3 regions of the Pseudoxanthomonas sp. LjRoot206 genome follow, and region 3 is predicted to be linked to each of the others. Evidence: riboswitches for the same ligand, from Rfam matches in the RefSeq annotation. Region 3 holds a riboswitch; each other region holds the start of a gene.

Region 1 (7,796 bases), on a different contig from region 3:
CCGCGCAGGCGGCGGCAGATCTCCAGCCCGTTCTCGCCCGGCAGCATCAGGTCGAGCACGATCAGGTCGAAGTGGCCGCGATCCAGCGCCTGCCGCAACTGCGCCGCATCGCCCACGCCACGCACCTCGAAGCCCTGCGACTGCAGGTAGCGCTGCAGCAGCTCGCGCAGGCGCACGTCGTCGTCGACCAGCAGCAGGCGGGGGGAAGTCTCGTCCATGCAGCCACTATCGCCCGCCGTCGCGACGGCCCGCAAACCCCGTCGCGGGCCGGTGTGTAAGCAGATGTTTCAGACGTCCGTGGCAGACACATCCGCTGGCAAGTCCGACACACCTGCGGCCGTGGCGCCGCCTACCGTGGTCCTGCCGCCGCTTCCCCCGTGCGGCCACCCCATCCCCGACGAGGATTCCGCCGTGAGCAAGACCCCGTTCCTGATCGCCACCGTATTCGCCCTGTGCGCCACCACCACGTTCGCCGACCATGCCGAAGCCCGCGAGCGCAGCCGCGCCGTGCAGCGCACCGCGCAGGGCGGCAGCGTCGCCGTCGACCGCAACAACGCGCGCTTCGACAGCCAGCGCCAGCGTGCGTGGCAGGCCGATGGCCAGGGCAATGCCACCGGTTCGCGCAGCGGCAGCATCGCCGGCACCAACGGCGGCAACGCCGGTTACGAGCGCAGCGCCTACCGCAACGCCGACGGCAGCGCCGGCCGCCAGGGCAGTGCCTACGCCAACGGCCCCAACGGCGGCACCGCCAGCACCAGCGGCGGCATCGGCCGCGATGCCGATGGCAACGTCAGCGGCGCGCGCGACACCACCGCCACGGGCGCCAACGGCAACGGCTACACCGGCAGCACGACGGTGTCCGGCGGCACGGTGACGCATACCGGCACCTGCACGAACGCCAGCGGCGAAACCATCACCTGCCCGCGCGGCCACTGAGCCGCTTCTGCATGCGTTTCAAGCAGGCGCGGCGGACTGGCGAACCCCCTACGCCGCACGGATGCAGTCCCGCACCGCCGCGCCTGCCCCTCTTCCCCCATGGAGATACCGATGTCCCGTTCCATCCTGCTTCCCTTCGCCACCGCGCTGTCCGTGTTCGCGCTGGCGGCGCCCGCCACCGCGCAGCAGCGCACGCTCACCGACGAACAGAAGGCGACGCTGCTCGAACGCCTGAAGGACGCCGACGCCAACGGCGATGGCCTGATCGACAAGGCCGAGGCCGAGGCGAAACTGCCGCGCGTGGCCAAGCGCTTCGACACGCTGGACGCCAATGGCGACGGCAAGCTCTCGCCCGAGGAACTGCGTGACGCCGGCCAGAAGATGGCCGGTCGGCGCGGGCAGTAAGGCAGCGCCATGGACGGCCTGCGCGCCTTCGCCGGCCTGCCGCTGCTGGTACTGGCATTGATCGCGGCGGTGGAGGCCGCCTGGCTGGTGCGGCGAGGACGCCGCTACGACTGGAAGGGCTACTGGGCCTCGCTCGGCGATGCCGTCGGGCGCGCGCTGCTCGGACTGCTGCTCCAGGGCGGCGTGGTCGGCGTGCTGCTGTTCGCGATCTGGGAGTTCCGCCTGACCACGATCGCGATGGACCAGGCCTGGCACTGGTTCGCGCTCTTCCTCGGCCAGGAACTCTGCTACTACGCGATGCACCGCGCCGACCACCGCGTGCGCTGGTTCTGGTTGAACCATTCGGTGCACCACTCGGCCGAGCAGTACAACCTGTCCACGGCCTACCGGCTGGGCTGGACCGGCAAGCTGACCGGCGCGGCGGTATTCTTCGGCCCGCTGGTGTGGCTGGGATTTCCGGTGCCATACGTGGTCGGTGCGCTGGCGGCGAACCTGTTCTACCAGTTCTGGTTGCATACCGAACTGGTGCCGCGGCTGCCGCGTGCCATCGAGTTCGTCTTCAACACGCCCTCGCACCACCGCGTGCACCACGCCAGCAATCCCGACTACCTGGACTGCAACTACGGCGGCGTGCTGATCGTGTTCGACCGCCTGTTCGGCACCTGCCGTGAAGCGCAGCCCGACGTGCCGATCCGCTACGGTCTGGTGGAGCCGGTGCGCAGCTACAACCCGGTGAAGATCGCCTTCCACGCCTGGGCCAAGCTGGCCCGTGACCTGCGCCGCGCCCGTGGACCGGGCGAGGTGGCGCGGACGCTGTTCGGTCCGCCGGGCTACGTGCCGGGCGCCGACGCCGACCGCTGAACTGGCCCGCGTGCGCGGGGGCGGCGACAATATGCGCCCCCGGCGGCCCCACGCCGCCCGCACGCCGAGCCCCATGACCGCCTTCGTTACGCCCGACCGCATCCGCAGCCTGTTCGCCCAGGCCATGTCCGACATGTATCGCGCCGAGGTACCGCTGTACGGCGACCTGATCGAGCTGGTCGGCGAGATCAACGACGCGACGCTGCAGCGGGATACCGCGCTGGGGGCGCGCCTGCAGCGCAATGCGGAAACCGAGCGCCTGGACCTGGAGCGCCATGGCGCGATCCGCGTCGGCACGCCGGCCGAGCTGGCGATGCTGGGCCGCGTGTTCGCGCTGATGGGCATGCATCCGGTCGGCTACTACGACCTGACCGTGGCCGGCGTACCGGTGCACGCCACCGCGTTCCGCCCGCTGACGGAAGCCGCGCTGGCGGCCAATCCGTTCCGCATCTTCACCTCGCTGCTGCGGCTGGAGCTGATCGCGGACGAAGCACTGCGCGCGGAAGCGGAGAAGATCCTCGCCAGGCGCGACATCTTCACCGCTGGCGCGCGTGCGCTGGTCGCGCAGGCAGAACGCGATGGCGGACTGGACGACGCGGATGCGCAGCGCTTCGTCGCCGAGGTGCTGGAAACCTTCCGCTGGCACGGCGATGCCACGGTGGCGCTGGACACGTACCGCGCGCTGCTCGGCCTGCACCGGCTGGTCGCCGACGTGGTCAGCTTCCGCGGCCCGCACATCAACCACCTCACCCCGCGCACGCTGGACATCGACGCCGCGCAGGCCGCGATGCTGGCGCGCGGCATCCAGGCCAAGGCGCAGATCGAAGGCCCGCCGCGCCGCGCGGTGCCGATCCTGCTGCGGCAGACCAGCTTCAAGGCGCTGGAAGAGGAAGTCGCCTTCCCCGACGCCACCGGCACGCTGGTGCCCGGCAGCCACAGCGCGCGCTTCGGCGAGATCGAACAGCGCGGGCTGGCGCTGACGCCGGCCGGCCGCGAACTCTACGACCGCCTGCTGGCGCAGGTGCGCCAGGCCGGCGGTGCGGGCAATACGTCGGCGGACTATCCGCAGCGACTGGCGGAGGCGTTCGCGGCCTTCCCGGACGACGAGACAACGCTGCGCCAGCAAGGCCTGGGCTATTTCCGTTACCGCCTGACCGACAGCGGCACCGCCCTGCCGGCCACCGAGCGCGCGGGCATGACGCCGGACGCGCTGGTCGAGGCGGGCCACGCCGTCGTCGATCCCATCGTCTACGAGGACTTCCTGCCGGTCAGCGCCGCGGGCATCTTCCAGTCCAACCTCGGCGGCGGCGAACAGCGCGCGTACGACGCGCACGCCAACCAGGACGCGTTCGAAGCCGCCCTGGGCGCGAAGATCCACGACCCGTTCGCCCTGTACGCGCAGGCGCAGGACGCCTCGATCGCGGCGCTGCGGTCGTAGGGCGGGCCTCGCGACAAGAACCGAATGACGTCATCGTCGCAGCTCCACGACGCCGAACGCGTGCGATGGTGGGCCGAGGCCCACCCTACGGCGCACTGCAAACCGTGAAACCCGCGCCCTGCCGACGCCCGCTGTTCCACACTACATTTGGTGTTGACGCCTCCCGGACCCCCCACTATCTTGTGGCTGTCGGTTCCGGCGGTGGCTAGCCTCCGGATGAAAAGGGAAGCCGGTGACGCCTCGCGCCACTCCGGCACTGCCCCGCAGCGGTAATTGGGAACGACCCCGCCACCAGCACTGAGGCTTGGCCTCGGGAAGCGGCGGACTAGGAGGAAGGCCTGCCTTCCGCGCCCATGAGTCCGAAGACCTGCCGACAGCCGCGCGATGCACACCGCGCGGTGCCGGCCGCGGAATCTCCGGGGGGAGATGGCTGGCGAAGCAGGGCGCCCGCAGTCCGTCTGCGTGGTCTCGGTCCCTGCGACGCCGCTTCCCCACTGTGACTCTCCATCCGGCCTGACGCGACCCCGCGAGGGACGGGCCGCCGCGTGCACCACGCATGGAGAAACTTCGTGACCCAGATCGACAGCGCCGTCGCCGACGCCGGCACCACCCCGTCCCAGAAGGACGCGTTCTCGCTGACACCCCCGCCCACCGCCACCGCGATGAGCGTGACCAAGCGCAATGGCGGCCGCGAGCCGGTGGACCTCAACAAGATCGTGCGCGCGGTGCAGCGCAACTGCGAAGGCCTGCACGCCATCGACCCGATGCGCGTGGCCACCCGCACCATCTCCGGCCTGTACGACGGTGCCAGCACGCGCGAACTGGACGAGCTGTCGATCCGCACCGCCGCGCTGCTGACCGGCGAAGAGCCCGAGTACAGCCGCCTGGCCGCACGCCTGCTGGCCGCCTACATCGCCAAGGAGGTCACCGGCCAGGAGATCCACGCGTTCTCGCAGTCGGTGACCCGCGGCCACGAGGTCGGCCTGATCAACGACCGCCTGCTGAACTTCGTGCAGACCAACGCACGCAAGCTCAACGACGCGCTGGACGCCTCGCTCGACCTGCACTTCGACTACTTCGGCCTGCGCACGCTGTACGACCGCTATCTGCTGCGCCACCCGCACACGCGCAAGGTCATCGAGACCCCGCAGCAGTTCTTCCTGCGCATCGCCTGCGCGCTCAGCGAGGACGTGCCGGAAGCGATGGCCCTGTACCGCCGCATGGGCAACCTGGACTACCTGCCCAGCTCGCCGACGCTGTTCAACAGCGGCACCACGCACGAGCAGCTGTCGTCGTGCTTCCTGCTGGACTCGCCGCAGGACACGCTGGAATCCATCTACGCCAAGTACGGCGACATCGCCCAGCTGAGCAAGTTCAGCGGCGGCATCGGCGTGAGCTACACGCGCGTGCGTTCGCGCGGCTCGCTGATCAAGTCCACCAACGGCCACAGCAACGGCATCGTGCCGTGGCTGAAGACGCTGGACTCTTCGGTCGCCGCGGTCAACCAGGGCGGCAAGCGCAAGGGCGCTGCCTGCGTGTACCTGGAAACCTGGCACGCCGACATCGAGGACTTCCTGGAACTTCGCGACAACACCGGCGACGAGGCGCGCCGCACGCACAACCTCAACCTCGCGAATTGGGTCCCGGACCTCTTCATGAAGCGCGTCGAGGCCGACCAGGAATGGTCGCTGTTCGATCCACGCGTGGTGCCGGAACTGACCGACCTGTATGGCGCGGCGTTCGAACTCGCCTATACGCAGGCCGAAACGCAGGGCAAGGCGATGAAGACCATCTCCGCCCGCAAGCTGTACGGCCGGATGATGCGCACGCTGGCCGAGACCGGCAACGGCTGGATGACGTTCAAGGACAAGTGCAACGCGGCCAGCAACCAGACGCTGCGCGCCGGCAACGTGATCCACCTGTCCAACCTGTGCACCGAGATCCTCGAGGTCACCTCGGCGGAAGAGACCGCGGTGTGCAACCTCGGCTCGATCAACCTGGCCAAGCACGTCGACCGCGATCCGGACAACGGCCGCACCTGGTTCGATTTCGACAAGCTCGCCGAGACCGTGCGCCTGGCCGTGCGCCAGCTGGACCGCGTGATCGACCTGAACTTCTATCCGATCGAAACCGCGCGCCGCGGCAACCTGCGCTGGCGCCCGGTCGGCCTGGGCTGCATGGGCCTGCAGGACGTGTTCTTCAAGCTGCGCCTGCCGTTCGACAGCGCCGAAGCACGCACGCTGTCGGCGAAGATCGCCGAGACCATCTATTTCCACGCGCTGGAAACCTCGGTGGAACTGGCGCAGGAACGCGGCCGCCATCCATCGTTCGCCGACACCCGCGCCGCCAACGGCGAGCTGCAGTTCGATGCCTGGAACGTCGTGCCCGAGAACACGGAGCGCTGGGACGCGCTGCGCGAGCGCATCAAGGAACACGGCCTGCGCAACTCGCTGCTGATCGCGATCGCGCCGACCGCGACCATCGCCTCGATCGCCGGCTGCTACGAGTGCGTGGAGCCGCAGGTGTCCAATCTGTTCAAGCGCGAGACGCTGTCGGGCGACTTCCTGCAGGTCAACCGCTACCTGGTGGACGAGCTGAAGAAGCTGGGCCTGTGGACGCCGGAAACGCGCGACGCGATCAAGCTGTCCGAAGGGTCGGTGCAGGGCCTGGCGCAGGTGCCGGAAGCGCTGCAGCAGGTCTACCGCACCGCGTGGGAACTGCCGATGCGTTCGCTGATCGACATGGCGGCCGGCCGCGGCGCCTTCATCGACCAGTCGGCCTCGCTCAACCTGTTCATGGAGAGCCCGAACATCGGCGCGATGTCGTCCATGTACATGTACGCGTGGAAGCAAGGCATCAAGACCACGTACTACCTGCGCTCGCGCCCGGCGACGAAGATCGCGAAGACAACGGTCAGCACCGTCGCGGCCACCGAGCCCAAGCGCGAGTACACGCCAACCGAGGCCATCGCCTGCTCGCTGGAGAACCCGGAAGCGTGCGAGGCGTGCCAGTAACCTAACCCCTGCGTCGGCTCCGGCCGACGACCCCTGGAACAGGAACACGGATGTTCCCGGCGCATGGATGCGCCAACTTCACGTGTACGACCCCCTCCCCCGCGCGCGGGGGAGGGCTGGGGTGGGGGCAGACCGAAGCCGCAGGAGGCCAACCGACGCGCTCCGACCGGCGTGATCGCGCCCTTCCCCATCCTCCACGCGAGCCGATGCACACCTGCTTCGTTCGCCCCCATCCCAACCTTCCCCCGCATGCGGGGGAAGGAGCAGAACAGGACCACCGCACCATGTCCGCACAACCCAAGCAGATGCTGCTCGATCCCGGTTTCGAACTGACGCTGCGCCCGATGCGCTACCCGCAGTTCTATGACATGTACCGCGACGCCATCAAGAACACGTGGACGGTGGAGGAGATCAACTTCCAGATCGACATCACCGACCTGCACTCCAAGATGACGCCGGCCGACCGCCACCTGATCCACCGGCTGGTCGCCTTCTTCGCCACCGGCGATTCCATCGTGTCGAACAACCTGGTGCTGAACCTGTACCAGCACCTCAACGCGCCGGAAGCGCGCATGTACCTGTCGCGCCAGCTGTACGAAGAAGCGCTGCACGTGCAGTTCTACCTGACCCTGCTGGACAACTACCTGCCCGACCCGTCCGAGCGCTTCAAGGCGTTCGCTGCGGTGGAGAACATCCCGGCGATCAAGAAGAAGGCCGACTTCTGCTTCAAGTGGATCGACAGCATCCAGGACCTGAAGCGCATCGAGACGCGCGAGCAGCGCCGCCAGTTCCTGCTCAACCAGATCTGCTTCGCCGCGTGCATCGAGGGCCTGTTCTTCTTCGCCGCGTTCGCCTACGTGTACTACTTCCGCTCGCGCGGCCTGCTGCCGGGCCTGGCCAGTGGCACCAACTGGGTGTTCCGCGACGAGAGTTGCCACATGGAATTCGCGTTCGAGTGCGTGCGCACCGTGCGCGAGGAAGAGCCTGACCTGTTCGACGACCGCATGCAGCAGCAGGTCTACGACATGCTGGAAGAGGCGATCGAGTGCGAAGTGCAGTTCGCCGAAGACGTGCTGTCCGGCGGCGTGGCCGGTATCTCCACGCGCGACATGCGCCAGTACCTGCAGCACTGCGCCGACCAG
Region 2 (7,796 bases), on a different contig from region 3:
GGGCCGGACGGAGCGCGTTGGCATCGAGGGTGAGGTATCCGGGGAGCGGAAGCCGATGCTAGCCCGCGAGGCATGCGCGTCCAATGGCGAATCGCCATGAGCGCATGCGGGGCCGCGGCTCGCCTTCGCGGTCGTCGCGTGGCAGGCTCGCACTCCTTCCAGGATGCTTGCACCGATGACCCACGACGCCGACCCCGCTCCTTCCCGCCCGCTGCAGGGCGATGCGGCGCTGCTGCGCGCGGTCGGCAGCCTGGCGCTGGCGGCGGCGGTCATCAACATCATCGTCGGCGGCGGCATCTTCAAGATGCCGGCCGCGCTGTCGGCACAGGTCGGTGCGGCCGCGCCGCTGGCCCTGCTCGCCGGTGCGGTGGTGATGGTGCCGGTGGCGCTGTGCTTCGCCGCCATCGGCAGTCGCGCGTCCGCGACCGGTGGCCCCTACACCTACGTCAGCGCGGTGTTCGGCACGCTGCCGGGCTTCCTGGCCGGCGCATTGATGTGGATCTGCAACGTGGCCTCCAGCGCGGGCGTGGCGGCGGCGTTGTCGTTGCAGGTCGCCAGCCTGTGGCCGGCCTTCGCTGCGCCGCTGCCGCGCGCGCTGCTGCTGGCCGGCGTGTACGCCGCCATCTACGCGCTCAACGCGTTCGGCGTGAAGCTGGGCGCGCGCGCGGTGATGGCGCTGGCCACGCTGAAGCTGGTGCCGCTGTTCCTGCTGGTGATCGTGGGGCTCGCCTTCGTCGATACCACCCAGGTCAGTTTCGCCTTCGCGGGGGTACCGTCGTGGACGGCGCTGGGCGCGGCGATGGTGATGGTGGTGTTTGCCTATTCCGGCGTGGAGACGGCGCTGATTCCCGGTGGCGAAGTGCGCGACCCCTCGCGCAGCGTGCCGCGCGCGGCGATGAGCGCCGTCCTGCTGGTGGTGCTGCTGTACCTGGGCCTGCAGATCGTCTGCCAGGGCGTGCTCGGTCCGGCACTGGCCAGCAGCAGCGTGCCGATCGCCGAAGCCGCAGGCCGTATCTGGGACCCCGCGCGCATCGCGCTGCTGGTCACCGCCTGCCTGTCGATGGCGGGCTTCCTGCTCGGCAACCTGCTGGGTTCGTCGCGGCTGCTGTTCGCGCTGGGCCGCGACGGGTACCTGCCGCAGGCGTTCGGGCGGGTCAGTGCGACCCACCGCGTGCCGCTGCTGTCGCTGGCCGCGCATGCCGGCATCGCCTGCGTGCTGGCGGTGCTGGGCAATTTCGAAGCGCTGGTGCTGATCTCCGGCGGCGCCGTCTGCCTGGTCTACGTGATGGTGGGTATTGCGGCCTGGCGCGCACAGCGCACCGACCTGCGCGAGCGCGGCGAGCCGTTCGTGCTGCGCGGCGGTCCGCTGGTGCCGGGTCTGGCGGTCGTCGGCATGCTCGCCATCCTCACCACGCTGAGCCCGCGCGAATGGACGGCGATCGGCGTGGCCGTCGTGGTGCTGGCGGTCGTGTACGCGGTGCTGGTCGGGCTGCGGCGGCGCGGCAGCGCCTGAGCAAGGCAGCGATGGGTGGCCTGATTGTAGGAGCGACGTGAGTCGCGACCGCACGTCTTGCACTCGCGGCATTCAGGTGGAGCGCGCCGGCATCGTTGATGCGGGTGATGTCTTGTTGGCTTGTCCGGCATTCATCCGGTCGCGACTCACGTCGCTCCTACAACAAGCGCCACTTACCGGAACACCACCGTGCGGTGCCCGTTCAACAGGATGCGGTGCTCCACGTGCCGGCGCACGGCGCGCGCCAGCACCAGCGATTCGATGTCGCTGCCCATGCGCACCAGGTCCTTCGGCGTCATCGCGTGGTCCACGCGGGCGACGTCCTGCTCGATGATCGGGCCTTCGTCGAGGTCGCGCGTCACGTAGTGCGCGGTGGCGCCAATGATCTTGACCCCGCGCTGGTGCGCCTGGTGGTACGGCTTGGCGCCCTTGAAGCTGGGCAGGAAGCTGTGGTGGATGTTGATGGCGCGGCCGGCCAGCGCATCGCACAGGTCAGGCGAGAGGATCTGCATGTAGCGCGCCAGCACGACGAGGTCGATGTTCTCGCGCTCGACCAGGTCGACGATGCGCTGCTCCTGCTCGCCGCGGTTGTCGCCCGACACCGGCAGATGGTGGAACGCCACGCCGTAGGACTGCGACAGCGCCGCGAAGTCGTCGTGGTTCGACGCCACGCAGGCGATCTCCACCGGCAGCTGCCGGCTGTGCACGCGGAACAGCAGGTCGTTGAGGCAGTGGCCCTGTTTGCTGACCAGCACCATCAGCCGCGCCTTGCGGCGCGCATCGTGCAGTTGCCACTCCATCGCGAACGCGTCGGCCAGCGGCGCGAACAGCGCCCGCAGTCCGTCGGCGGTGACCGTCGCGGGCAGGTCGAAGTGCACGCGCAGGAAGAAGCGGCCGGATTCGTCGTCGCCGAACTGCTGGGCATCGAGGATGTTGCAGCCGGCATCGAATAGCAGGCCGGTGACGCGGTAGACGATGCCGGTGCGGTCCGGGCAGGACAGCGTGAGGATGTGGTCGCGACGCATCGGAGAGGACGGGACTATTCGCAGCGGGCGGCGGTGATGCGGTTCTGCGTGTCGATGTAGACGCGCAGGCGGTCGCTGCGCGCGTCGTGCTTCACCGCAGTCGTCGGGCCGATCGGATTGACCAGTCCGGCGCCGCTTTCGCTCGACAGCCGCCGCAGGTTCGCTTCGTCCGCCGGTTGCCCCACGGCCCAGCCCAGCGAGGCGTCCTTGCAGGTCCCGCTGCCCGCGACCTGCGGGCCCGGCGTGCTGACGCAGGCGGAGAGCGCGATTGTGGTGGCGATGATACCGAGGCAACGAAGCGACGGACGGCAGTAGGGACGGGTCAAGGCCATGGCAGCGGATCCTGATGCGGGGCAGGATCGCTGTTTAACACATCTGCCGACGAGCGCGCTGCGCGCTTGCGGCGTTCACAGGTCGAACGCCAGCAGGTCGTGGCCGGTGGCGGCGCGCACCACGCGCCGGTACAGCACGTTGCCGCTGCCGGCGTTGGTCAGCGCCACCAGCGCGCGCTGGCCGCGCGCGTCGCCGAGGGCGAAGTTCTTGAAGATGCCGCCGTTGCTGCCCGAATGGTAGAACACCGGGCCGCGCGGCGTGGCTTCGAGGTTCCAGCCCAGGCCCTTGTCGGTCCAGCGACCGGGAACGTCGATCTGCTTCGTCAGCATCGCGGTGCGCGTCGCCCCGGTGATCTGCCACGGCGCGCGCGGCGTACGCACCATCAGCGCCATGAAGCGGGCGTAGTCGGCCGGCGTGGTGCGCAGGCTGGCGGCGGCATTGGCGAGGAGGTCGCCGGGCCAGTTCACTAGACCTTTCGGCGTGATGGCCTGCACCTCGGGCAGCGCACGCACGGCGTCCTCCCATCGCCACGCGGCGAGCGGCTTGCCCCAGCGGTCCGCCACGATCTGCGCCGCGTTCCAGGTGTCGCGGAGCATCTGTGGTGGGATGCCGGTCTCTTCATCCTCGACGGCGCGGTGGCCGTACACCGAGCGCGCGGCGAGATCCCTGCTCCACGTGTAGCTGCTGTCGCGCAGGCCGGCCGGGCCGAACAGCAGGCGCTGCATCGATGCGTCCAGGCTCTCGCCGGTGAGCGTCTCGACCACCAGCTGCAGCCAGAAGATCGCTTCGCCCGAGTAGTCGATGCGCGTGCCTGGCTTCACCGCCGGCACGAGCTCTTCGTTGGCCGGATCCTTGCGCCAGTTCGGCATGCCGGTGGAATGGCGCAGCACGTCGCGCGCGGTGACCAGGTCCACCCACGGGTGGTCGGCCAGGTAATCCATCCTGCGGTAGCGCACCAGCGGTGCATCGAGATCGATCACGCCCTGGTCGGCCAGTTGCAGCACCAGGTAAGCGAACACCGGCTTGCTGAGCGAGGCGTCTTCGAACAGCGTGTCGTCCGCCACCGGCTTCCGCGTTTCCGCATTCGTCACGCCGAGGTTGCGCGACCACACCACTTCGCCACGCTCGACCACGGCCATGCCGATGGCGGGCACGCGCAATGCCTGCATCAGGCGGGGCAGGTCGGCGAGGAAGGCGTCGGGCGGGATCCAGTTCGCCGCGTCGTCGCATGCGGCGGCGGAAGCGAGGCGTGGCCATGCGGCGGCGGCAAGGGGCGCGGCGGCGGCAGTCGCCATCCAACGACGTCGTGAGGGGGACTCGGGCGGTGTCACGAGGGTCATCATGGGCCTGCGTCGACGAAGCATTGATCCCTCAGGACGAACAAGTCAGGTCGATCCCGCCCAGCCCAGGGAAACACGAGGTATCCGAAGTATCCTCCCGCCTTCTAGGAATGACAGGTGTTTCATGCGACCCATCGGCTACATGTACAAGCGGGTCGAGGCTCCTGTGGGCTTCGAACTGCCAGGTGTGTCGGACATCTATTCGCTGGGCGCGTGCGTCAACGACAACTTCACCGACTACATCGATTTCTGGAAGCACAACGGCTACTTCCTGTTCGATGCTCCCGCGATCATGCGCGCACTGGCGGACGAGCAGGTGATCCCGCTGGAGGGCCTGCGGCTCTTCTACTACGAGGCGCACGACCTCGAGTTCGATGGCGAGACCGGAACATGGAAACCGTTCGGTCCCTTTCACGATGACGTCAACGTCGAGCTGCCGGCTAACGCGACCTTGGAAGGATTCGATGTCATCTCGTTCTGGGCGGGTGCTGGCCCGGAGTGCTCCCCACTTTCTTGCAATGGTCTCGCCGCCGACATCGCAACCAATCCGCACTGCCTGCTGCCGACGTTTGAAGCGGCGGTCAACGTATTGGAGGGTGGTGGGTTCAAGAACGCAGAGCCCGGCCCCTACCGGATCATTGCCGTCTATTCGATCGCCGAACGCTGAGACCGTCACCGACCTGTCGCTTGACGCCCCGCTGGCCCGGGCGTAACGTTCGCCCCGTCAAGGTTTCCATCGCTTCATCCCAATGAAGCGATGGAATTAAAAGGGAAGCCGGTGCGGCCTGTTCCATGGGCCTATTCCGGCGCTGCCCCGCAGCGGTATTTGGAAACGAACCTCGCCAACAGCACTGGTCCACGCGGACCGGGAAGCGGCGGGAAGTAGGCCCGCGCACCCGCGCCCGTCCATGAGCCCGAAGACCTGCCCTGGCCGGAGGACACGACCGTCCTCCGACTGACCTGGAGCTTCCGAGGGGAGGTGGCCGGAGCCCGTGTCCGCGCCCGCCCGCCCGGATGCGTCCTCCTGCGCCCGACTTCGGCACTCCGGCTCGCCCGCGGGGGCGAAGGTCGCTGGCGTGGCGGGCTCCGGTCCGGCGCGCGGTTCCTTCGTTCCTCATCCGCCACGCATGAGGACACGCACCATGACCACCGTTACCACCCTCGGCTTCCCGCGCATCGGCGCGAAGCGCGAACTGAAATCCGCCGTGGAAAGCTACTGGCGCGGCGACACCACCGCCGACGACCTGCAAGCCACCGCACGCGACCTGCGCCATCGCCACTGGCAGCTGCAGCGCGACGCCGGCGCCGACGTCGTGCCGTGCAACGACTTCTCGCTGTACGACCACGTGCTGGACACCGCCTTCCTGTTCGATGCCATCCCCGACGCCTATCGCGCGCTGGCGGATGCCGACCCGCTCGCCAGCTACTTCGCGCTGGCGCGCGGCGTGCAGCGCGACGGCACCGACCTGCGCGCGCTGGAAATGACCAAGTGGTTCGACACCAACTACCACTACCTGGTACCGGAACTGCACGCCGGCCAGGACTTCCGCCTGCGCGGCGACAAGCCGGTCGCGGAATTCCTGGAAGCGCGCGCCGCCGGCCACGCCGCACGGCCGGTCCTGCTGGGGCCGGCGAGCTTCCTGCTGCTGGCGAAGACGGTGGACGGCAGTGACCGACTCGCCCTGCTCGACCGCCTGCTGCCGGTGTACACGGAGCTGCTGGCGAAGCTGCATGACGCCGGTGCCGACTGGGTGCAGATCGACGAGCCCTGCCTGGTGCTCGACCTGGACGATGCTGCGCGCGATGCCTACCTGCGCGCGTACGCCACGCTCGCGAAAGGCACGCGGCCGTCGTTGTTGCTCGCCACCTACTTCGGCCGCCTCGGCGACAACCTGCCGCTGGCCTGCGCGCTGCCGGTCGACGGCCTGCACGTCGACCTGGTGCGCGGCAAGGAACAGCTGGACGAGGTGCTGAAGCAGCTGCCGAAGGGACGCGTGCTGTCGGCGGGGCTGGTGGATGGCCGCAACATCTGGCGGACCAATCTCGACAATGCGCTGATCCTGGCGAAGTACGCACAAGGACATGTGGGCGACAACGCCCTGTGGCTGGCGCCGTCGTGCTCGCTGCTGCACGTGCCGGTGGACCTCGCGGGCGAGAAGGCACTGCCGATCGACCTGAAGTCGTGGCTGGCCTTCGCGCGCCAGAAGATCGAAGAACTGCGCCTGCTGGCCGACGCGTTGCAGGATCCGCGCGCCGCCGATGCCGGACTCGCGCTGGCCCGCGACCGCATCGAATCGCGTCGACAGTCCGCGCGCGTGCATCGTCCCGAAGTCGCGGCGCGGCTGGCGTCGCCGGAGGCGGGCGACGTCGACCGCGATTCGCCGTATCCGCAGCGGCGCATCGCGCAGGCGGAACTGTTGGGGCTGCCCGCGTATCCGACCACCACCATCGGTTCGTTCCCGCAGACCCACGAGGTGCGCGATGCGCGCGCACGCAACAAGGGCGGCAAGTTGTCCGATGCCGACTACGAGGTGTTCCTGCGCGAGGAGACCGAGCGCTGCGTGCGCATCCAGGAAGCGATCGGCATCGACGTGCTGGTGCACGGCGAATTCGAGCGCAACGACATGGTGGAATACTTCGGCGAACAGCTGGACGGCTTCGCCTTCACGAAGAACGGCTGGGTACAGAGCTACGGCTCGCGTTGCGTGAAGCCGCCGGTGATCTACGGCGACGTGTCGCGTCCCGCGCCGATGACGGTGGGCTGGTCGCAGTACGCACAGTCGCTGACCGACCGGCCGATGAAGGGCATGCTGACCGGGCCGGTGACGGTGCTGCAATGGTCGTTCGTGCGCGACGACCAGACGCGTGCACAGACCTGCCGGCAGATCGCGCTGGCCCTGCGCGACGAAGTGCTGGACCTGGAAGCCGCGGGCATCCGCGTCATCCAGATCGACGAGCCGGCCCTGCGCGAAGGCCTGCCGCTGCGTCGCGTGGACTGGCAGGCCTACCTGGACTGGGCCGTGGAATGTTTCCGCATCACCGCTGCCGGCGTGGCCGACGACACCCAGGTGCATACGCACATGTGCTACTCCGAGTTCAACGACATCATCGACGCAGTCGCGGCGATGGACGCCGACGTGATCTCCATCGAGACCTCGCGTTCGCGCATGGAACTGCTGGATGCGTTCGTGAAGTTCCACTATCCCAACGAGATCGGGCCGGGTGTCTATGACATCCATTCGCCGCGCATCCCGACCAGCGGGGAGATGATCGACCTGCTGGAGAAGGCGCGCGCGGTGCTGGCGCCGGAGCAGATCTGGGTCAACCCGGACTGCGGACTGAAGACGCGTGGCTGGCCGGAAGTGCGCGAGGCATTGACGCGGATGGTGGCGGCCGCGCACGCGCTGCGGGCCGGACTGGTCCGCGCGGCGTAACGCAGGCGGAGCGAAGCGCGGTGCCTTGCGCGAACGCAAGGCACCGCGACGACGCGGCTGCTAGGCTGCACGTCGCTGCCCCGGATTCCTGCTGCTGCCATGTCGACGCCGTACGCTCCGTCCATCGCCCTGCTGGTCATCGACCTGCAGC
Region 3 (7,796 bases):
CTGCGCGCGCTCGACGAACAGGGCTACACCCAGCCCACTCCCATCCAGGAACAGGCCGTCCCGCTGGCCCTGGCCGGCCATGACCTGCTGGCCGGCGCCCAGACCGGTACCGGCAAGACCGCCGCGTTCGGCCTGCCGCTGATCCAGTACCTGGCCACCACGCCGCAGGAAGTGCAGCGCGGCGGCCCGCGCAAGCCGCGCGCCCTGGTGCTGACTCCCACCCGCGAGCTGGCCGTGCAGGTGCACGACAGCCTGCGTGGTTACGGCAAATACCTGCGCATCCCCAGCACCACCATCTACGGCGGCGTCGGCATGGGCAACCAGCTGGACGCGCTGCGCCGGGGCGTGGACCTGGTCATCGCCTGCCCGGGACGCCTGATCGACCACCTCGAACGCCGCAGCGTGGACCTCTCGGGCATCGAGATCCTGGTACTGGACGAGGCCGACCGCATGCTCGACATGGGCTTCCTGCCGTCGATCAAGCGCATCCTGGCCAAGCTGCCGCGCCAGAACCGCCAGACCATGCTGTTCTCCGCCACCTTCGCCGACCCGATCCGCGAGCTGGCGCTGGAGTTCATGCACGATCCGAAGCAGATCCAGGTGACCCCGCGCAACACGGTGGCGGAAACGATCACCCACCGCGTGCACCCGGTCGACGGCAGCCGCAAGCGCGACCTGCTGCTGCACCTGCTGGCGCAGGACAGCCGCCTGCAGACGCTCGTGTTCGCCCGCACCAAGCACGGCAGCGACAAGCTGGCGACGTTCCTGGAGAAGAGCGGCATCAAGACCGCGGCGATCCACGGCAACAAGTCGCAGGGTGCGCGCCAGCGCGCGCTCAGCGACTTCAAGGCCGGCCGCATCAACGTGCTGGTGGCCACCGACATCGCCGCGCGCGGCATCGACATCGACCAGTTGCCGCAGGTGATCAACTTCGACCTGCCCATGGTGGCCGAGGACTACGTGCACCGCATCGGCCGTACCGGCCGCAATGGCTCGACCGGCCAGGCGATCTCGCTGGTGGCGCAGGACGAAGCCAAGTACCTGCGCGCGATCGTGCGCCTGCTGAACCGCGACATGGACATCCGCGACGTGCCCGGCTTCGAGCTGCAGACCCCGATCCGCTGGGGCAACAGCGCGCCGGGCAAGGCCGAACAGCCTGCCGGCGAGCGCACTCCGCGCCGCAACGGCCCGCAGAAGCATGCGCGCCGCCCGCACAGCGAAGCGCCGCGCCACGCCCATGCCGGCCCGAAGAAGCACGGCAGCGGCCCGCGTCGTGACGGTGGCCGCTCCGGCGGCGCCCGCCAGGGCCAGTCGCGTCCCGCGCGCTAAGCCGCTCCATCCGCGCGGCACCCTCGCCGGTGCCGCGCGCTCCACCGCTTCCGGAACCGTCGCATGGACATCTTCAAGGTCTTCACCATCGAAGCCGCGCACCGCCTGCCGCACGTGCCGGAAGGCCACAAGTGCGCGCGCCTGCACGGGCATTCGTTCCGCATCGAACTGCACCTGTCCGGCCCGGTCGATCCGCAGGCGGGCTGGGTGATGGACTTCGCCGACGTGAAGGCGGCCTTCAAGCCGATCTACGAGCGTTTGGATCACCACTACCTCAACGACATCCCCGGCCTGGAGAACCCCACCAGCGAACGGCTGGCGGCGTGGATCTGGGACCAGGCCAAGCCGGTCCTGCCGCTGCTGAGCGCCGTGGTGGTGCACGAGACCTGCACATCCGGCAGCCGCTACAACGGTGCCTGAAGGCATGGAACCGGTTTCATACCAGTTCCTACAAGCGTTTGATTTTTAACGGCTCCTGACCGTTCGTCGGATTTCCATACGCCGGTTATTGCACTGCAACATGGACGGGTCTATGCTGCGTCGCAACAGACAGGAAATCCCCTTTCAGGAGTCCGCCATGACCACGCAATTCAACGAAAGCTTCAGCCAGTTCACGCAGCAGTTCGCCGCCGCCGCTTCGCGCGCCAACCGCCTGGCCCTGGAAAGCGCCGAGACCGTGTTCGGCGTGCAGCTGAAGACCTTCGAGAAGAACATCGACGCCACCAGCGCCTTCTTCGGCGAACTGGCCGAAACCCGCGACCTCGACGGTTACAAGACCCTGTGGCCGAAGGGCCTGCAGGTCGCCAAGGACAATGCCGAGCGCGTCGTCGCCGCCAGCCAGGAAGTGTTCGGCCTGAGCCTGAAGACCGGTGAAGCCTTCGGCCAGCTGGTGAAGACGCAGTTCGAGACCGCGACCGACAACGTCCAGGCCTCCGTGGCCAAGGCGACCAAGGCCGCCAAGGGCAAGTAAGACGCGCCCGCAAGACAAGACGTACATCGTTTATTGCGCGGCTCCCCCTCCCTCCGCGCAGGCCGACCCGGCAGCCCCCACGCTGCCGGGTTTTTTATGCGTGAGACCCGCGTCAGGGCACCGACAGATGGGCTGCCAGCACACGCGCATCGGTGTCCGGCGCATACGGCAGCCGGCCCCAGCAAGGCACCGGCATGCGCACCGACAACAGGGCGAAGTTCTCGTCCCGGCGCTCCATGTCGGGATCAACTTCGTTCGCGATCCATCCCACCAGTCGCGCACCGTCGTCCTGGATCGCCCGCGCGCTCAGCCGCGCATGGTTGATGCAGCCCAGCCGCATGCCCACGACGAGCACCACCGGCAGGCGCAGCTCCTGTACCAGGTGCCGCTGGTCCAGCGTGGCGGTCAGCGGTGCGGCCCAGCCGCCGACGCCTTCCACCAGGACGAGGTCGGCCCGCGGATGCAGGCGCTCGAACGCGGACACCAGCACGCCGAGCTGCACGTCCACGCCGGCGTCGCGTGCGGCGATCTCCGGCGCCAGCGGCGCGGGCAGCGCGTAGGGATTGAGATCGCCGTAGGGCGGCACCGGATCGCTGGCACCCTGCAATGCGAGCGCGTCGTCGTTGCGCCAGCCGTCGGCCGTCGGCACGCAGCCACTGGCCACCGGCTTCATGCCGACGGCACGCAGGCCACGCGCACGGAACGCATGCAGCAGCGCGGTGCTGGCGACGGTCTTGCCGACGCCGGTATCGGTGCCGCTGACGAACAGCCGGTCCATCGGCCTATCCATCCGCGCGCTCCGGCCAGCGCTGGGCACTCCAGCGCTGGCCACGCACGTGCACCAGGCCGGCGAACGACAGTAGGAAGTACACGCAGCCCGGCAGTGCGACCTGCCACGACCGCGACTGCTCGGTCAGCAGCAGCGCGATCACCACCGACACCAGGCTGACGAGGACGAAGTAGGCGTGCGAGGCGACTTCTCCGGCGGCGTTGGATGCCGCCTCGGCATCCAACGCCAACCGGCGACGCGCTCGCCAGGCCAGCACGTACAGACCGCCGATGCAGGCGGACATCGACGCGAACGCCAGGCCATAGAAGACGAACATGAAGGCCAGCGGCCGTGGCCCGTTCGCGTCGGATAGCGGCATCGGCAGCCAGCCGCCGGTGATCCAGCCGAAGAAGGTGCCCAACAGCAGCCGCAGCGGATAGACGTAGACCAGCACCAGGAACACCAGCAGCAGGCTGAGCAGCGTGGCCGGCACGCTACCCAGCCGGTAACGGCGGCTCCAGCGCACGTGCGCGTACCAGAACATCGCCACCATCGCGAAGCTGGCAGCGAAGGCCGGTACGTTCTTCAGCGCCTGCAGCAGGCCCGCCATGCTGTCGGGAATGCGCTCGACCGAGATGACCAGCAGGGTGACCGCGAACGCGAAGGCCGCGTCGACGAAGGCCTCCAGTCGCGTCACTCCATGGCCGCGCCACCCTGCTTCGTCCTCGTCGCCGCGCATGCCCATGGTCCCCTGTTGCCCGTTCGGGCCTTGCATATGTGACTCATCATATCGGGCCCTCCCGCGGATGCGCGGAGTAGAATCGGCCGCATGTCATTCGCCTCGCAAACGCTCACCGGCAGCAAGCCGGAACAATACGCCCAGCTGGCCGAGCAGGCCCGTGCCCTGCTGGCCGGCGAACCGGACCGGATCGCCAATGCCGCCAACCTGGCCGCGCTGCTGTACCACGCACTGCCGGACTTCAACTGGGCGGGCTTCTATTTCTTCGATGGCCGGGAATTGGTCGTCGGTCCGTTCCAAGGCTTACCAGCCTGCGTGCGGATCCCGTTGGACAAGGGGGTCTGCGGAGCCGCCGCACGCACCCGCCAGACCCAGCGCGTGGACGACGTGGACGCCTTTCCTGGCCACATCGCCTGCGATTCGGCTTCCCGCTCGGAACTGGTGGTACCGCTGGTGAAAGGGGACGAACTGGTCGGTGTGCTCGACCTGGACAGCCCACGCCTGGCGCGCTTCGATGCCGACGACCAGGCGGGCATGGAACGCATCGCCGCCATCTTCGTGGATTCGCTGACATGACAGGCACCAAGCTGCGCAACATCGGCCCCAAGTCCGCCGCCTGGCTGCGCCAGGTCGGCCTGCGCACGCAGGAGGACCTGGAGTCGGTGGGCGCGGTGGAAGCCTTCATCCGGGTCAAGCGCGCGGGCTTCCGCCCCAGCCTCAACCTGCTGTACGCGCTGGAAGGCGCGCTGCTGGACTGCCACTGGCAGCAGTTGCCCGAAGACCGCCGCAGCGAGCTGCTGGTGGCCTACGACGCCGCTGCCGCCCTGCTGCCACCGCCGCGCGGCCGTCCTGCCGCCGGGCCCGTGACCACAACGCACACCGAGCGCGAGGAAGACACCGGGCCGTCGCTGAACCTGTTCGACTCGCGCGGCGACGACTGACGCCAGCAAGCATCGCGGGCATGGCCAGCTCCTACATGAGCAAGCCTTCCGAGTGACGCGCAAGACACGCCTGTAGGAGCGCCCCATGGGCGCGATGCCTTTCGCGCAGCACCCGGCGCAGAAACATCGCGAGCCGGCCTGCTTCCGCACCGGGACATTCCGGACAAAAGCGTCGCGGGCATGGCCCGCTTCTACAGGGCATTGCCCGGATGGGGCCGCCCCGTGGGCGCGAAGCGCGTCGTCCCGCGTATACTGCGCGCGCTTTCAGGTGACCTGCGGTGTTTCCGCCAAGGGTTGAAACGGGAAGCCGGTGACCCGCTCAGGCGGCATTCCGGCGCTGCCCCCGCAACGGTAGGCGAAGACAACCGCGGCATCGGCCACTGTGCGACTACGCATGGGAAGGCGCCCCGGCAGCGTGTACGGCACGCCTTCGCAAGCCCGGAGACCGGCCTGGGAGTCCACTGGTTGCGATGCGGAGGGCGTCGCGGCGTGCCGCGCCGCCGTTCGCCTGCTGCGCTGTCCGCAACGTTCCCTCTCCGTCGTCGCAACTCCACGCCGAACAATGCGCGCGGGGCGCGCGATGGAGTTGAATCCGATGCACAGCCGTCATTCCCTTTCCCTTCTGGCCGCCGCGGTCGCGCTGGCGCTGCCGTTCGCCGCGCAGGCGCAGGACGCCACCGACCTGGACGAAGTCGTTGTCACCGGCACGCGCACCGACGTCGCGCTGCAGGACAGCCTGGCGCCGACCCAGCTCATCACTCGCGAGGAGATCGAGCGCAGCCAGTCGCGCTCGCTCGTCGATCTGCTGAAGGGCCGCGCCGGCATCGGCTTCACCAACCAGGGCGGCCTGGGCAAGCTGAGCACGATCAACATCCGCGGCACCGAGTCCGACCATGTGCTGGTGCTGGTCGACGGCATCCGCATCGGCTCGGCGACCGCCGGCCTGGCGTCGTTCCAGGACCTGCCGGTCGACCAGATCGAACGCATCGAGATCGTGCGCGGTCCGCGCTCCAGCCTGTACGGCTCGGAAGCGATCGGTGGCGTCATCCAGATCTTCACCCGCCGCGGCACCCAGGGCCTGTCGCGCGAACTGCGCATCGGTGGCGGCAGCAACAACCTGCGCGAAGCCAGCGGTGGCTTCGCCTACGGCGGCGAGCGTGGCTGGATCGGCGCCAATGCGGCGTACCAGGAAACCGACGGCATCAACGCCTGCCGCGGGTCGGGCACGCTGTTCCAGGGTTGCTTCACCGACGAGCCCGATGACGACGGCTACCGCAACGTCTCCCTTAATGTCCGCGCCGGCTACAAGCTGACCGATGCGTTGACCCTGGAAGGCCACGCACTGAACGCCGACGCCTTCAACGAGTTCGACGGCAGCATCTACGGCGGCAACGAAGCCGACAACGTGCAGCAGGTGCTGGGCAGCAAGCTGACCTGGAAGCCGTCCGCCGCCACCACGCTGACCGCGCAGGTCGGTCGCGCGTCGGACAAGTCGCACAACTACTTCAACGACGGCACGGGCGCCGCCCGCGAGGACGTCAGCACGTTCGACACCCGCCGCGATACGGCGTCGCTGCAGGGTGACTTCGCGTTTGGCGAGCAGCACTTGCTGAGCGCCGGCGCCGACTGGCAGCGCGACGAGGTCACCAGCAGCGTCGACTTCGTCAACGACACCATCGGCGTGCCCGTGGACAGCCGCGACAACACCGGCGTGTTCATCGAGTACCAGGGCCGCTTCGGCGCGCAGCAGGTGCAGGCCAGCCTGCGCAACGACGACAACGACCAGTTCGGCGACCACGTCACCGGCAACCTGGGCTGGGGCCTCGGCTTCGGCGGCGGCTTCAAGCTGACGGTCAATGCCGGCACCGGCTTCAAGGCGCCGACCTTCAACGACCTGTACTACCCGTTCTCCGGCAATGCGCTGCTGGAACCCGAGCGCTCCAAGACCCTCGACATCGGGCTGTCGCAGTACGGCGATGCGTGGAACTGGGGCGTCAACGTCTACGAGACGCGCATCGAGGACCTGATCGCGCTGGACAGCAACTGGTTGCCGGCGAACACCGACGAAGCGCGCATCCGCGGCCTCGAACTGACCGGCGCGGTGACGCTGGCCGGCTTCGACATCGCCGCGCAGATCAGCCACACCGACCCGCGAAACCACACCGCCGGCGCGAACTACGACAACCTGCTGGCACGCCGCGCACGCAACACGGCGCGCCTCGACGTGGACCGCGCGTTCGGCGACTTCCGCATCGGCGTGACCGGCTACGGCGCCAGCCACCGCTACGACAACGCCGCCAACAGCGTCCGCCTGGCCGGTTACGGCACGCTGGACCTGCGCCTGGAGTACGCGATTACCGACGAATGGTCGCTGCAGGCGCGCGCCAGCAACGTGTTCGACCGCGAGTACGAAACGATCGCCTGGTACAACCAGCCCGGCCGCGAGTACGGCCTGAGCCTGCGCTACAGCGCGCGCGACTGAGCCGCGCGTTGAACCGGAGGCCGGCAATGGACTGTTCCGTTGCCGGCCTTGTCGACCTGCATGCCCGGACGTAAACAGGAGCACTCCCCCTGTTGCGATCCGTCGATGACTCCCACGTCCTCCGTCACCGTCCTCCCGTCCGATCCCGCCAGACTGCTGCGCACGCTGTGCAACCAGTGGCGGCACACGTTCGAGATCGACCGGCCCGACGACCACCACGCCCGCATTCCGTTCGGCGATCTCGGCCCCGCCGACTTCGCCGTGGACGGCGATGCGCTCGTCATCACGCTGCACCAGCCGGACGTTGAGCCACGCGAGCGCCTGCAGGGCGTGATCGCCTCGCACCTGCGCCGCTTCGAGCGCAACGAAGACCTCGCCTTCGATTGGCGCGCCGCCTGAGCAGCGCCTAGGCCTCTTGCGGGTCGAACAGGCCCGCCTGCACGACGCTGTCTTCGCGATCGCGGAACCCCGAAAGCCCCACGCCGACCAGGCGATATCGCGTCATAGCCGGCAGATCCACACGCTCGCGCAGGGCCAGCGCGATATCGATGAACTCCTGCGCGGAG

Evidence for each region. A riboswitch is a leader RNA that binds a small molecule or an ion and turns the genes downstream of it on or off. The one in region 3 is predicted to bind cobalamin.
Region 1: it holds a riboswitch for cobalamin, as region 3 does, so the genes downstream of both, AC04MD_RS14605 (ribonucleoside-diphosphate reductase subunit alpha) here and btuB (TonB-dependent vitamin B12 receptor) in region 3, are expected to answer to the same signal.
Region 2: it holds a riboswitch for cobalamin, as region 3 does, so the genes downstream of both, metE (5-methyltetrahydropteroyltriglutamate--homocysteine S-methyltransferase) here and btuB (TonB-dependent vitamin B12 receptor) in region 3, are expected to answer to the same signal.

The regions. Positions count from the first base shown of each region.
Region 1 is NZ_JBGFFI010000004.1:328,123-335,918, forward strand. It holds gene ompR (osmolarity response regulator transcription factor OmpR) at 1-218, opposite strand, end outside; gene AC04MD_RS14585 (hypothetical protein) at 412-936, shown strand; gene AC04MD_RS14590 (EF-hand domain-containing protein) at 1,048-1,341, shown strand; gene AC04MD_RS14595 (sterol desaturase family protein) at 1,351-2,202, shown strand; gene hglS (2-oxoadipate dioxygenase/decarboxylase HglS) at 2,276-3,640, shown strand; cobalamin riboswitch at 3,814-4,029, shown strand; gene AC04MD_RS14605 (ribonucleoside-diphosphate reductase subunit alpha) at 4,303-6,654, shown strand; gene AC04MD_RS14610 (ribonucleotide-diphosphate reductase subunit beta) at 6,939-7,796, shown strand, end outside.
Region 2 is NZ_JBGFFI010000004.1:339,711-347,506, reverse strand. It holds gene AC04MD_RS14655 (APC family permease) at 176-1,513, shown strand; gene purU (formyltetrahydrofolate deformylase) at 1,687-2,538, opposite strand; gene AC04MD_RS14645 (hypothetical protein) at 2,553-2,870, opposite strand; gene AC04MD_RS14640 (serine hydrolase domain-containing protein) at 2,946-4,166, opposite strand; gene AC04MD_RS14635 (hypothetical protein) at 4,336-4,878, shown strand; cobalamin riboswitch at 4,922-5,155, shown strand; gene metE (5-methyltetrahydropteroyltriglutamate--homocysteine S-methyltransferase) at 5,354-7,645, shown strand; gene AC04MD_RS14625 (nicotinamidase) at 7,745-7,796, shown strand, end outside.
Region 3 is NZ_JBGFFI010000002.1:352,716-360,511, reverse strand. It holds gene AC04MD_RS06310 (DEAD/DEAH box helicase) at 1-1,329, shown strand, start outside; gene queD (6-carboxytetrahydropterin synthase QueD) at 1,393-1,749, shown strand; gene AC04MD_RS06300 (phasin family protein) at 1,907-2,299, shown strand; gene bioD (dethiobiotin synthase) at 2,412-3,077, opposite strand; gene AC04MD_RS06290 (TMEM175 family protein) at 3,082-3,843, opposite strand; gene AC04MD_RS06285 (GAF domain-containing protein) at 3,898-4,383, shown strand; gene AC04MD_RS06280 (TfoX/Sxy family protein) at 4,380-4,748, shown strand; cobalamin riboswitch at 4,998-5,216, shown strand; gene btuB (TonB-dependent vitamin B12 receptor) at 5,344-7,230, shown strand; gene AC04MD_RS06270 (DUF2218 domain-containing protein) at 7,336-7,629, shown strand; gene dinB (DNA polymerase IV) at 7,637-7,796, opposite strand, start outside.